DNA from 2 places in the Pandoraea sp. NPDC087047 genome. Region 1 is predicted to be linked to the other one. Evidence: riboswitches for the same ligand, from Rfam matches in the RefSeq annotation. Region 1 holds a riboswitch; the other holds the start of a gene.
The links. A riboswitch is a leader RNA that binds a small molecule or an ion and turns the genes downstream of it on or off. The one in region 1 is predicted to bind cobalamin.

Region 1 (4,313 bases):
CATCACGCCGGTCAGCAGCAGTTTGGTACTGCTGTCCTGATCGCCGGGACGCAGGAAGCTACGGTGCGAGAGCCCCATCACAATGGCAATCGCGGCGAGTGCGCCGGCGAAGGCACTCGTCTGCACCCAGAAAAAGGGCAGCATGAGCGCCAGCGAGGCCAGCGCTGCCACGCCCGCACCGCCGGAGATGCCCAGCACGTACGGGTCGGCCAGCGGGTTGCGCAGCAGGGTCTGCATGAGGGTGCCCGCCACGGCGAGCAGGCCGCCGCAGGCGAACGCCGCGAGCGCACGCGGCAGGCGCAGGCGCCAGACCACATCGCCCGCGAGACCGGCGTCGTGGCCGAGCGCGAGCGCACCGATCTCACGCAGTGAGACCGGCACGCTCCCCAGCATAAGCGACGCCACGAGAACGGCCAGCGCAACGCCGGCCAATCCCGTCCAGATGGCGAGAGCGCGGCGCAGCGTCATGCCACGTCACGTCCCGCCGGGACGTCGTCAGAACTGCTTCCAGCCGAGCGAGACGTATATTGCGCGCCCGAGGGTATTGTAGCCATAGGCCGTCTGATAGTTCTTGTTGAAGACGTTGTCCAGGTGCGTCGAAACGTACCAGGATTTGTCGATATCGTAGCGTGCCTGCAGGTTCACAAGCGTGTAGGCCCCAAGGTGTTGACCCGCCGTATCGTAACGCTCGCCGCTGTAGAAGACATCGCCGCCGACCGTGAACTTGTCGAACGCCTTCGACAAGCCGACCGAACCGTACTGCCTGGCGCGGCGCGAGAGCGTCTTGTTGGCATCGAGGTCGGTCGGGTTCTGGCGCGTGAGCGAGGCACGCACGTCGACGCCGAAGAGCGGGCGGCCGGTGTACGTCAGCTCAAGGCCCTGCACCCGAGCGTTGGCCACATTGGACGCCTGCGACACACCGGGGGCGATGGTGGCGGACTGAATCAGGTTCGTGTAATTGGTCTGGAACCCGGTAAGTCGGACCAGCCCCAGACGTTCGCCACCATTGAACTGCACGCCGAGCTCCTTCGAAATCGAACGCTCGGGCTGCAGGTTCGGGTTCCCGTAGTTCGGGTAAAACAGATCGTTGAACGTCGGCGCGCGGAAACCATCGGACGCATTGGCCAGCAGCTTCCACTGCGTTGTCAGGTGGTAGCCGTAACCCAGCCAGTAGCTGTTCGCACCGCCAAAGTCCGAATACGCGTCACGACGCACGTTCACCTGGAACTGATGCTTGCCGAACGTGCCTTCATAGCCCAGGTAACCCGAATCGACGTGGCGATTGTTGTGGCCGAGGGGACTGTTGGTGTCGACGGTCTGTTCAAGACGCGTGTATCCGGCAATGAGTTTCTGATCGGGCATGAACGCATATTCGTTCGCCCAATCGATCTGATTGCTGGACGTGTGGAAATTGCCGTTACCATTGCCGTTCAGATAGTTGTAGCTGTAGTCGTCGCCCTGCGTGACGGTGAAGCGCGTGCTCCACTTGTCAGTGACGTTACCTTTCACGTACCCCGAAATCTGGCGCACGCGCGTATCGCTGTCGTTCAGATCGGTTGGACGCTTGCCACTGGGGTTGTCGTAGCTATAGCTGCCATCGCTCTGGAACAGACGCACGCCGGCTTCCCACGTATCGCCGAGTTTTCGCGAGAGCGTCGCGGTGACACTCGTGTTGTCGTCGCCGTTGCGGTTGGGGTTCGCTTTCGGGTAGAAACGTGGGTCGACGGCCGAGATGCCGTTGGTGTGAAAGCGCGAGACATCCAGCGAGAAACGCGTCTTGCCGTCATCGAACGAACCGGCGATACCGGCGTTGGCCTGGGTCGTGTTGTTCGTGCCGTAGCCGACTTCCGCATAGGCACGCGGCGGGCCGCCGTCGCCCTTGCGCGTGAAGATCTGAATCACACCGCCCACGGCCTGCGAGCCGTAAAGCGCCGACACGTTGCCGCGCACGATTTCGATGTGGTCGATCTGCGACACCGGAATCTGTGCGATGTTGGTCGTACCCGACGTCGCAGAGCTCACCGGCACACCGTCGATAAGCACCAGCGAGGCATTGGAATTCGCCCCTCGCATGAAAATGCTGGCCGACGTGCCGAAACCACCGTTCTGTACGATTTCCACGCCGGCCTGACCGCGCAGCAGCGTCGGCAGATCCTGCGCCTGGCTTTGTTCGATGTCCTCACGGGTGATGAGCGAGGTGGCGGGCAGCGTGTCGGCCAGTTTCTGCTCCGTGCGCGACGCCGTCACGACGGTCGTCTTGAGCTGAGCAGCCGTGGGATTGCCGGTGGCATTCGCGACATGGGTGGCGGCAACCGCCGCAGCGGCCGCAGCCGCCGGTGCATCGGCAGCTTGCGCCGACTGCGCGTGTGCGCCAACGCTTGCGGCAAACATGGCGGCAGCCATGGCCAGATGGCGTGGGGCGGGAACAAAGGCGGCGGGTGCCGAAGCGAGACGTGCAAAAGCAGGCGCGTGCAGCGCCATCGCGCGAACGTGGGAGCGCATGATCTGGTGTGACTTCCGTAGTTTTCTTATTGCCTGGACCCGATCCCCCGCGGGCCGCTGGCGCACGGGGAGCGCCGGTGACACGTCACGGATGCGATGCATCGACACATGAAAACGACGACACACCACCTGCGGCTTGCGCCGGGCGGCGTGGCTTTGATCCCCACTCACTTGGCCGGTATCCGGGCTGGTCATCGTCGCACCTGACCGGCCTTCCCGCATGCGCATGGCACACAGTGGCGATGGAGGCGAAGTGCGTTTTCGGAAACCTTTCGGGCCGAAAGAATGACTTACCGTTGCGGGGGCAGCACAGGTTGGCCAGCCCGTGTGGGGACGCGGCTCCCTGTTTCCCGTTTAACTGCGCATGCCGGGAGGGCGTGCGCGAGCACCAAAGTGCCGCAAGTGTAGGGGCCATTCGGACGAGCGTCAATGCTCGTTCGTCGGGCATTGGCCGCCGATTCCGTTAGAATGTAGGGCAATCAAGAGGACGCAGCCCGATGCTCACCGATCTCGACAATCTCACAGACAAAATGGAACAGTTGGTTGTCATCAGCCAACGTTTTCACCAACATAATCAAGCGTTGCTCGCGGAACTCGACCGCGCGCGCGCCGAATGCGACGAAACCCGCGCTGCCATCGAGCAATTGCGCACCGAGCGCGACGCCTTGCGTCTGCAACGCGACCAGCTGGCCGCCAAGATCGACGAGGCACAGGTTCGCCTGAACGCCATCCTGGAAAAGCTTCCGACGCAAAACCCCGCTGAGGGTCAGATGGATCTGCTCGGTACCCCCGGTGGAGAAAACGCATGACGATCAAGCAGCTCGAAGTTCATATTCTCGAACAGTCCTACCGGCTCGCCTGCCCGCCGGAACACGAAGCCGACCTGCTCGCGTCCGTGTCGCGCGTCGATGCCGAGATGAGCAAGGTTCGTGCACAGAGCAGCGTGCGTGGCACCGATCGGATTGCCGTCATGGCAGCGTTGAGCCTGGCATCCGAATTGCTAGCGTTGGAAAAAAGCATTGCTGCAGGACAAGCATTCCCTGCCGAAGAAATTCAGCGTAGAATTCAAGGCATGGACGAACGACTGAGCGCTGTGATCGATCAGTATCAAAACTGAAAGGCACCGACAGCCGTCCGATTCAAAAAGTTAGTTTTCCCTGCCTGGTTCGCGAAAGTCATAGATTCCTTGAACCAATGATCTGTTGCAGGTTGCGGAAGTTTGTAGTGCTGGCGTGAGCGTCACTTAGTCTGATGAACCCAAAGCGCTACTAACCGCGACCACCTTGAACCTTCGGTTCAGGATGCCGGCTTAGCGGCTGAGGCGGGGACCCAATACACGGCACTGCGTTCGCGCAGTGCCGTTTTTTTTCGTCGGTCGGCAGCGTCCCCATTCCTCCCGCGTCACACAAAAGCAAAGGCGACCCGCAGGTCGCCTTTGCTGTTTCGCGAGACGCGCTCAGCCATCAGAACTGTGCTTCGTTCAGCGACAGTGCCGAGTCGGCGCCCTCGGTGATTGCCTGTGCGATGCCCGGTGCCTGCGTGAGGATGTGATCCGCGAAGAATCGGGCGGTGCCGATCTTGGCATCGTAGAACGACGGATCCTGATCTCGCAGCTTCTGCGCCGCGAGCAGCGCACGTCCCATCTGCCAGCCCCCCAGCACAATGCCCGCGAGCTTCAGATACGGCACGCTGCCGGCGAACACGGCATTGGCATTGTCCTGCGTGTTCGAGAGCACATAGTCGACGACGATCGTCAACGCGGCGCGGCCCTTCGCCAGACGTTCCGCCACGGCTTGCGCAACGCCCCCCGC
Region 2 (4,313 bases), on a different contig from region 1:
CACGACATCGATGTCGTCGTCAGCAAGAACAGCGGCGGTGCGGCGACCGGGGCGAAGCTCGACGTCGCGCGCGCACTTGGTCTGCCAGTCGTGATGCTGACGCGCCCCGACGCCGTCGACACCGGACGGGTGTTCGACACCGTGGAGGCATTGCTGGCGGCGCTCGATGCGTTGCGTAGCGAGGCGTGCGTCCGTACTATCCACGCCTGTTCAAAAGGAAGCGAAGTATGACGGTCTATTTCATTGGTGCCGGGCCGGGAGATCCGGAGCTGGTCACGGTCAAGGCACAGCGCCTGATTCGAAGTTGTCCCGTGATTCTTTACGCCGGCTCGCTGGTGCCCGAGGAAGTGCTGGCCGGTCACACGGCCGAGCGTGTCGTCAATACCGCCGATCTCGATCTCGACGCCATTGTGGCGCTGCTGTCGGAGGCACATGCGAAGGGACAGGATGTCGCTCGCGTGCACTCCGGCGATCCGTCGCTGTACGGTGCGATCGGTGAGCAAATCCGCCGCATTCGCGATCTGGACATTCCCTACGAGATCGTGCCCGGTGTCACGGCCACGGCGGCGTGTGCCGCCACGCTGGGGTGCGAGCTGACGCTGCCGGGCATTTCGCAGACGGTGATCCTGACGCGCTACGCGACGAAGACGTCCATGCCCGCCGGAGAGGCGCTTGGCGATCTGGCCAGCCACGGCGCGACCATGGCGATCCATCTCGGCGTGCGGCACCTGGCGCGCATCGTCGAGGAACTCAAACCGCATTACGGCGAGGATTGCCCGGTCGCCGTGGTCTATCGCGCCAGTTGGCCGGACGAGACGCGTGTCACAGGCACGCTGGCCACCATCGGCGAGAAGGTCGGCGAGACGGGAATCGAGCGCACGGCCCTGATTCTGGTCGGGCGTGTGTTGGCGGCCGAGGGGTTTGCCGATTCATCGCTGTACGCGAGTGCCTGACGCTGGAAGACCGACGAATGAAAAAGATCCTGATCATCGGCATTGGCGCCGGCAACCCCGACTACCTGACCGTTCAGGCAATCAACGCGCTCAACCGCGCCGATGTGTTCTTCGTGATGGATAAGGGGGCGGCGAAGGAAAAGCTGATCGCGTTGCGCAGGCACATCATCGAACGCTTCGTGAGCCGTCGCGATTACCGCGTGGTTCAGGCCACGAGTCCCGAGCGACGGGCAGACGAGTCCGATACCGACTATCGGTCGGCCGTCGACGAGATGAACCGCGACAAGCAACAGATCTTCGAGCGGCTGATTGCGGAAGAACTGCAAGACGGCGAGGTCGGCGCCTTTCTGGTCTGGGGCGATCCGTCGCTGTACGACAGCACCATTCGTATCCTCGAATCCATCGACGGCCGCCGCAACGGCGAGTTCGATTTCGAGGTGATTCCGGGCATCAGCAGCGTGCAGGCGCTGGCTGCGCAACATCGTATTCCATTGAACCGGATCGGGCGATCGATCGAGATCACGAACGGTCGCGGCATCGCCGACGGGTTCCCGCCCGGCGTGGACAGCGTGGTCGTGATGCTCGACTCGAAGCACACGTACAGGCAACTCGCGCATGAGGACCTCGACATCTATTGGGGCGCGTATGTCGGCACGCCAGACGAGATCCTCATCTCGGGAAGACTTCGCGATGTGATGGACGAGATCGAGCGCGTGAGGACCGAGGCGCGTCGCACGCACGGCTGGATCATGGACACTTATCTGCTGCGCAAGCGCGACGGTGCGTGACGACGAAATGAGCGGACTGCATGAAAGAGTGTTGCCGCTTTATTTCGTAAACCTACCGGAACACGTAGAATGCGCGCTACCGACGGCCGGAAGCTGGTGTAAATCCAGCGCGGTCGCGCCACTGTGACCCGTCATCGCGACGGGAAGTCAGACCTGGCCGTCGGACTCATCGACCTTTGTTTTGGGGCGCGAAACCCCAGGAGACCCCGTATGACGCGCACGCTTCGCTCGCTGCGAATTTGCTTTCTCCCCGGCCACCTCGGCCATGCCGACGTCGCGACGCCGGCGCATTGTCGCTTCGCATCGCCGTTGATCGCCTGATCCGGCGCTTCCGTACGACACATAACAGGACCCGTCTGCTTCGGCCGAAACACCGAAATGCCGAGACGACGATGACAGTCCGCGCCTGCACCAGATCGCACGATAACGACAAGTCGTCTGATATGACGACAGGGGAAATACCATGCACTACCCACGCCCGACGGCCGTCACCAAGGCCCCGGCCACGCGCCGCTTCGCCCTCACGCCGGCCGCGCTCACCGCACTCTGGCTGCTCGGCGGCACTTCCGCCTCTGCTTTTGCCGCTGACGCCGGCCTGCCGCTCGTCACGGTCAACGCTCAACAGACGCGCGACGACGCCCCGCTCTCCACGCCGACAGCAACCGGTTCTCGCCTGAACCTGTCGAGCCTCGATACGCCCGCGAGCGTCGAGACGATCACCGCAAAGCAAATCGAAGCGCGGGGTGACCAGACCGTCACCGACGCGGTGACACGCGCCACCGGCTTCACCAGCAACGCGGCCCCCGGCAATGGCGGCACGGCACTCGCCGTGCGAGGCTTCTCCGGCCAGGAATCGGTGATGACGCTCTACGACGGCACGCGTCTCTATCCGGGCGCGGGCACCATGACATTCCCGTTCGATACCTGGCAGGTCGAGCGAATCGATGTGCTGCGCGGACCGGCTTCGGTGCTGTACGGCGAAGGTGCGATCGGCGGCGTGGTGAACGTCATCCCCAAGCAACCGCAACGCGACTACGCGACCACCCTTCAGGCCGGCATCGGCACCGACGGCCAGCGGCGTTTCGCCCTCGATACGACCGGCGCGCTCGGCCCGATGCTGTCGTACCGCTTCTACGTGAGCGATAACCGCAGCGACGGCTGGGTCGATCGCGGCGAGTCGCATACGACCTCGTTCGGCGGCGCGGTGAAGCTCGACGTCTCGCCGAAGCTCTCGTTCACGCTCGCTTACGATTACGGCCGCCAACTGCCGGCAACGTATTTCGGCGTACCGCTGAACAACGGCACGCTCGATCAGAGCTTGCGCTACCAGAACTTCAACGTCGGTAACGCGCTGATCGCCTATTTCGACCAGTCCACGCGGCTCACGGGTGTCTACCGTGCGGCCGAAGGCATCACGATCCGCGACCAGTTGTACTACCTGAACACCAACCGGCACTGGCGCGACAGCGAAACCTATGAACTCGACCCGTCCACGCGTCTGGTGACGCGCAGCGATTACATCGAGATCATTCAACAAGAACATCAGGTCGGCAACCGGCTCGACGCGACCATCGACCGCACCCTGGCCGGCCATGCGAACCGCTTCGTGATCGGCGTCGAGGCGAACCAGATTTCGTTCCAGCGCGACAGCAATAGCCCGTTCGGCGGATCGTCGGTGGTGAGCGTGGACGCCTTCAATCCGGGCGTATTCGCAAGCCCCGATCCGACGGTGCCGGAATTCCGCACGCTCACGCGTCAGGCCGCCGTGTTCGCGGAAGATCGTTTCGACATCACGCCGCGTCTGTCGGCGGTGGGCGGCATGCGGTACGACTACATCGACTATTCGCGTCGCCAGCTTGCGACCGGCAGCACCTTCGGCAGAACGTTCTCGAACGTCGGCTGGCGGCTTGGCCTCGTGTATCAACTCAGCCCATCGGCCTCGGTGTACGGCCAGTACACGCGTGGCGCAGACAGCATCGGCTCGCTCGTCACGCTGTCGCAATCGCAAACGGCGTTCAGCCTCGCGACCGGCCAGCAGTGGGAAGCGGGCTTCAAGCAGGAACTGCCGGACGGACGCGGCTTCTGGACGCTCGCCGTCTATCAGATCGTGAAGAAGAACCTGCTGACGACCAATCCGCTGAATCCGACGCTCTCCGAGCAGGTCGGCCAGCAGTCGTCGCGCGGTGTCGAGTGGTCGGGCGCGCTGAAGCTCGGTTATGGCTTTTCGGTGGAGGCGAACGCGTCGCTGTTGCGCGCGCGTTACGACAACTTCGACGAGAGCGTGGGCGGTGTAGCCGTATCGCGCAACGGGAATGTGCCGAGCAATATTCCGCAGCAGACTGCCAACCTCTGGCTGACCTACTCGCCGGTGCACGACGTGGTGCTCGGCACGGGGCTGCGTTACGTGGGACGCCGCTACAGCGACAATGCGAACACTGCGCCGATTCCGTCCTACACGGTGTTCGACGCGTCGGCGCAGTGGCAGGTGACCAAACGCGTGAATCTGGCGCTCTACCTGCGCAATCTGGGGAATCGCGCGTACGCCGTGACCTCCGAAACGCCGTCCGAGTGG

Region 2: linked by a shared signal. The riboswitch ahead of ACIPHM_RS07605 (TonB-dependent receptor) and the one ahead of ACIPHM_RS08955 (TonB-dependent receptor plug domain-containing protein) in region 1 are both predicted to bind cobalamin.

Annotation. Positions count from the first base shown of each region.
Region 1 covers NZ_JBIUZU010000004.1:206,559-210,871, reverse strand. The annotation lists gene ACIPHM_RS08960 (FecCD family ABC transporter permease) at 1-468, opposite strand, end outside; gene ACIPHM_RS08955 (TonB-dependent receptor plug domain-containing protein) at 496-2,502, opposite strand; cobalamin riboswitch at 2,658-2,910, opposite strand; gene ACIPHM_RS08950 (hypothetical protein) at 3,000-3,311, shown strand; gene ACIPHM_RS08945 (cell division protein ZapA) at 3,308-3,619, shown strand; RNA gene ssrS (6S RNA) at 3,654-3,834, shown strand; gene ACIPHM_RS08935 (acyl-CoA dehydrogenase) at 3,966-4,313, opposite strand, start outside.
Region 2 covers NZ_JBIUZU010000003.1:461,629-465,941, forward strand. The annotation lists gene ACIPHM_RS07590 (cobalt-precorrin-6A reductase) at 1-231, shown strand, start outside; gene cobM (precorrin-4 C(11)-methyltransferase) at 228-953, shown strand; gene cobF (precorrin-6A synthase (deacetylating)) at 971-1,741, shown strand; adenosylcobalamin (AdoCbl) riboswitch at 1,821-1,905, shown strand; gene ACIPHM_RS07605 (TonB-dependent receptor) at 2,205-4,313, shown strand, end outside.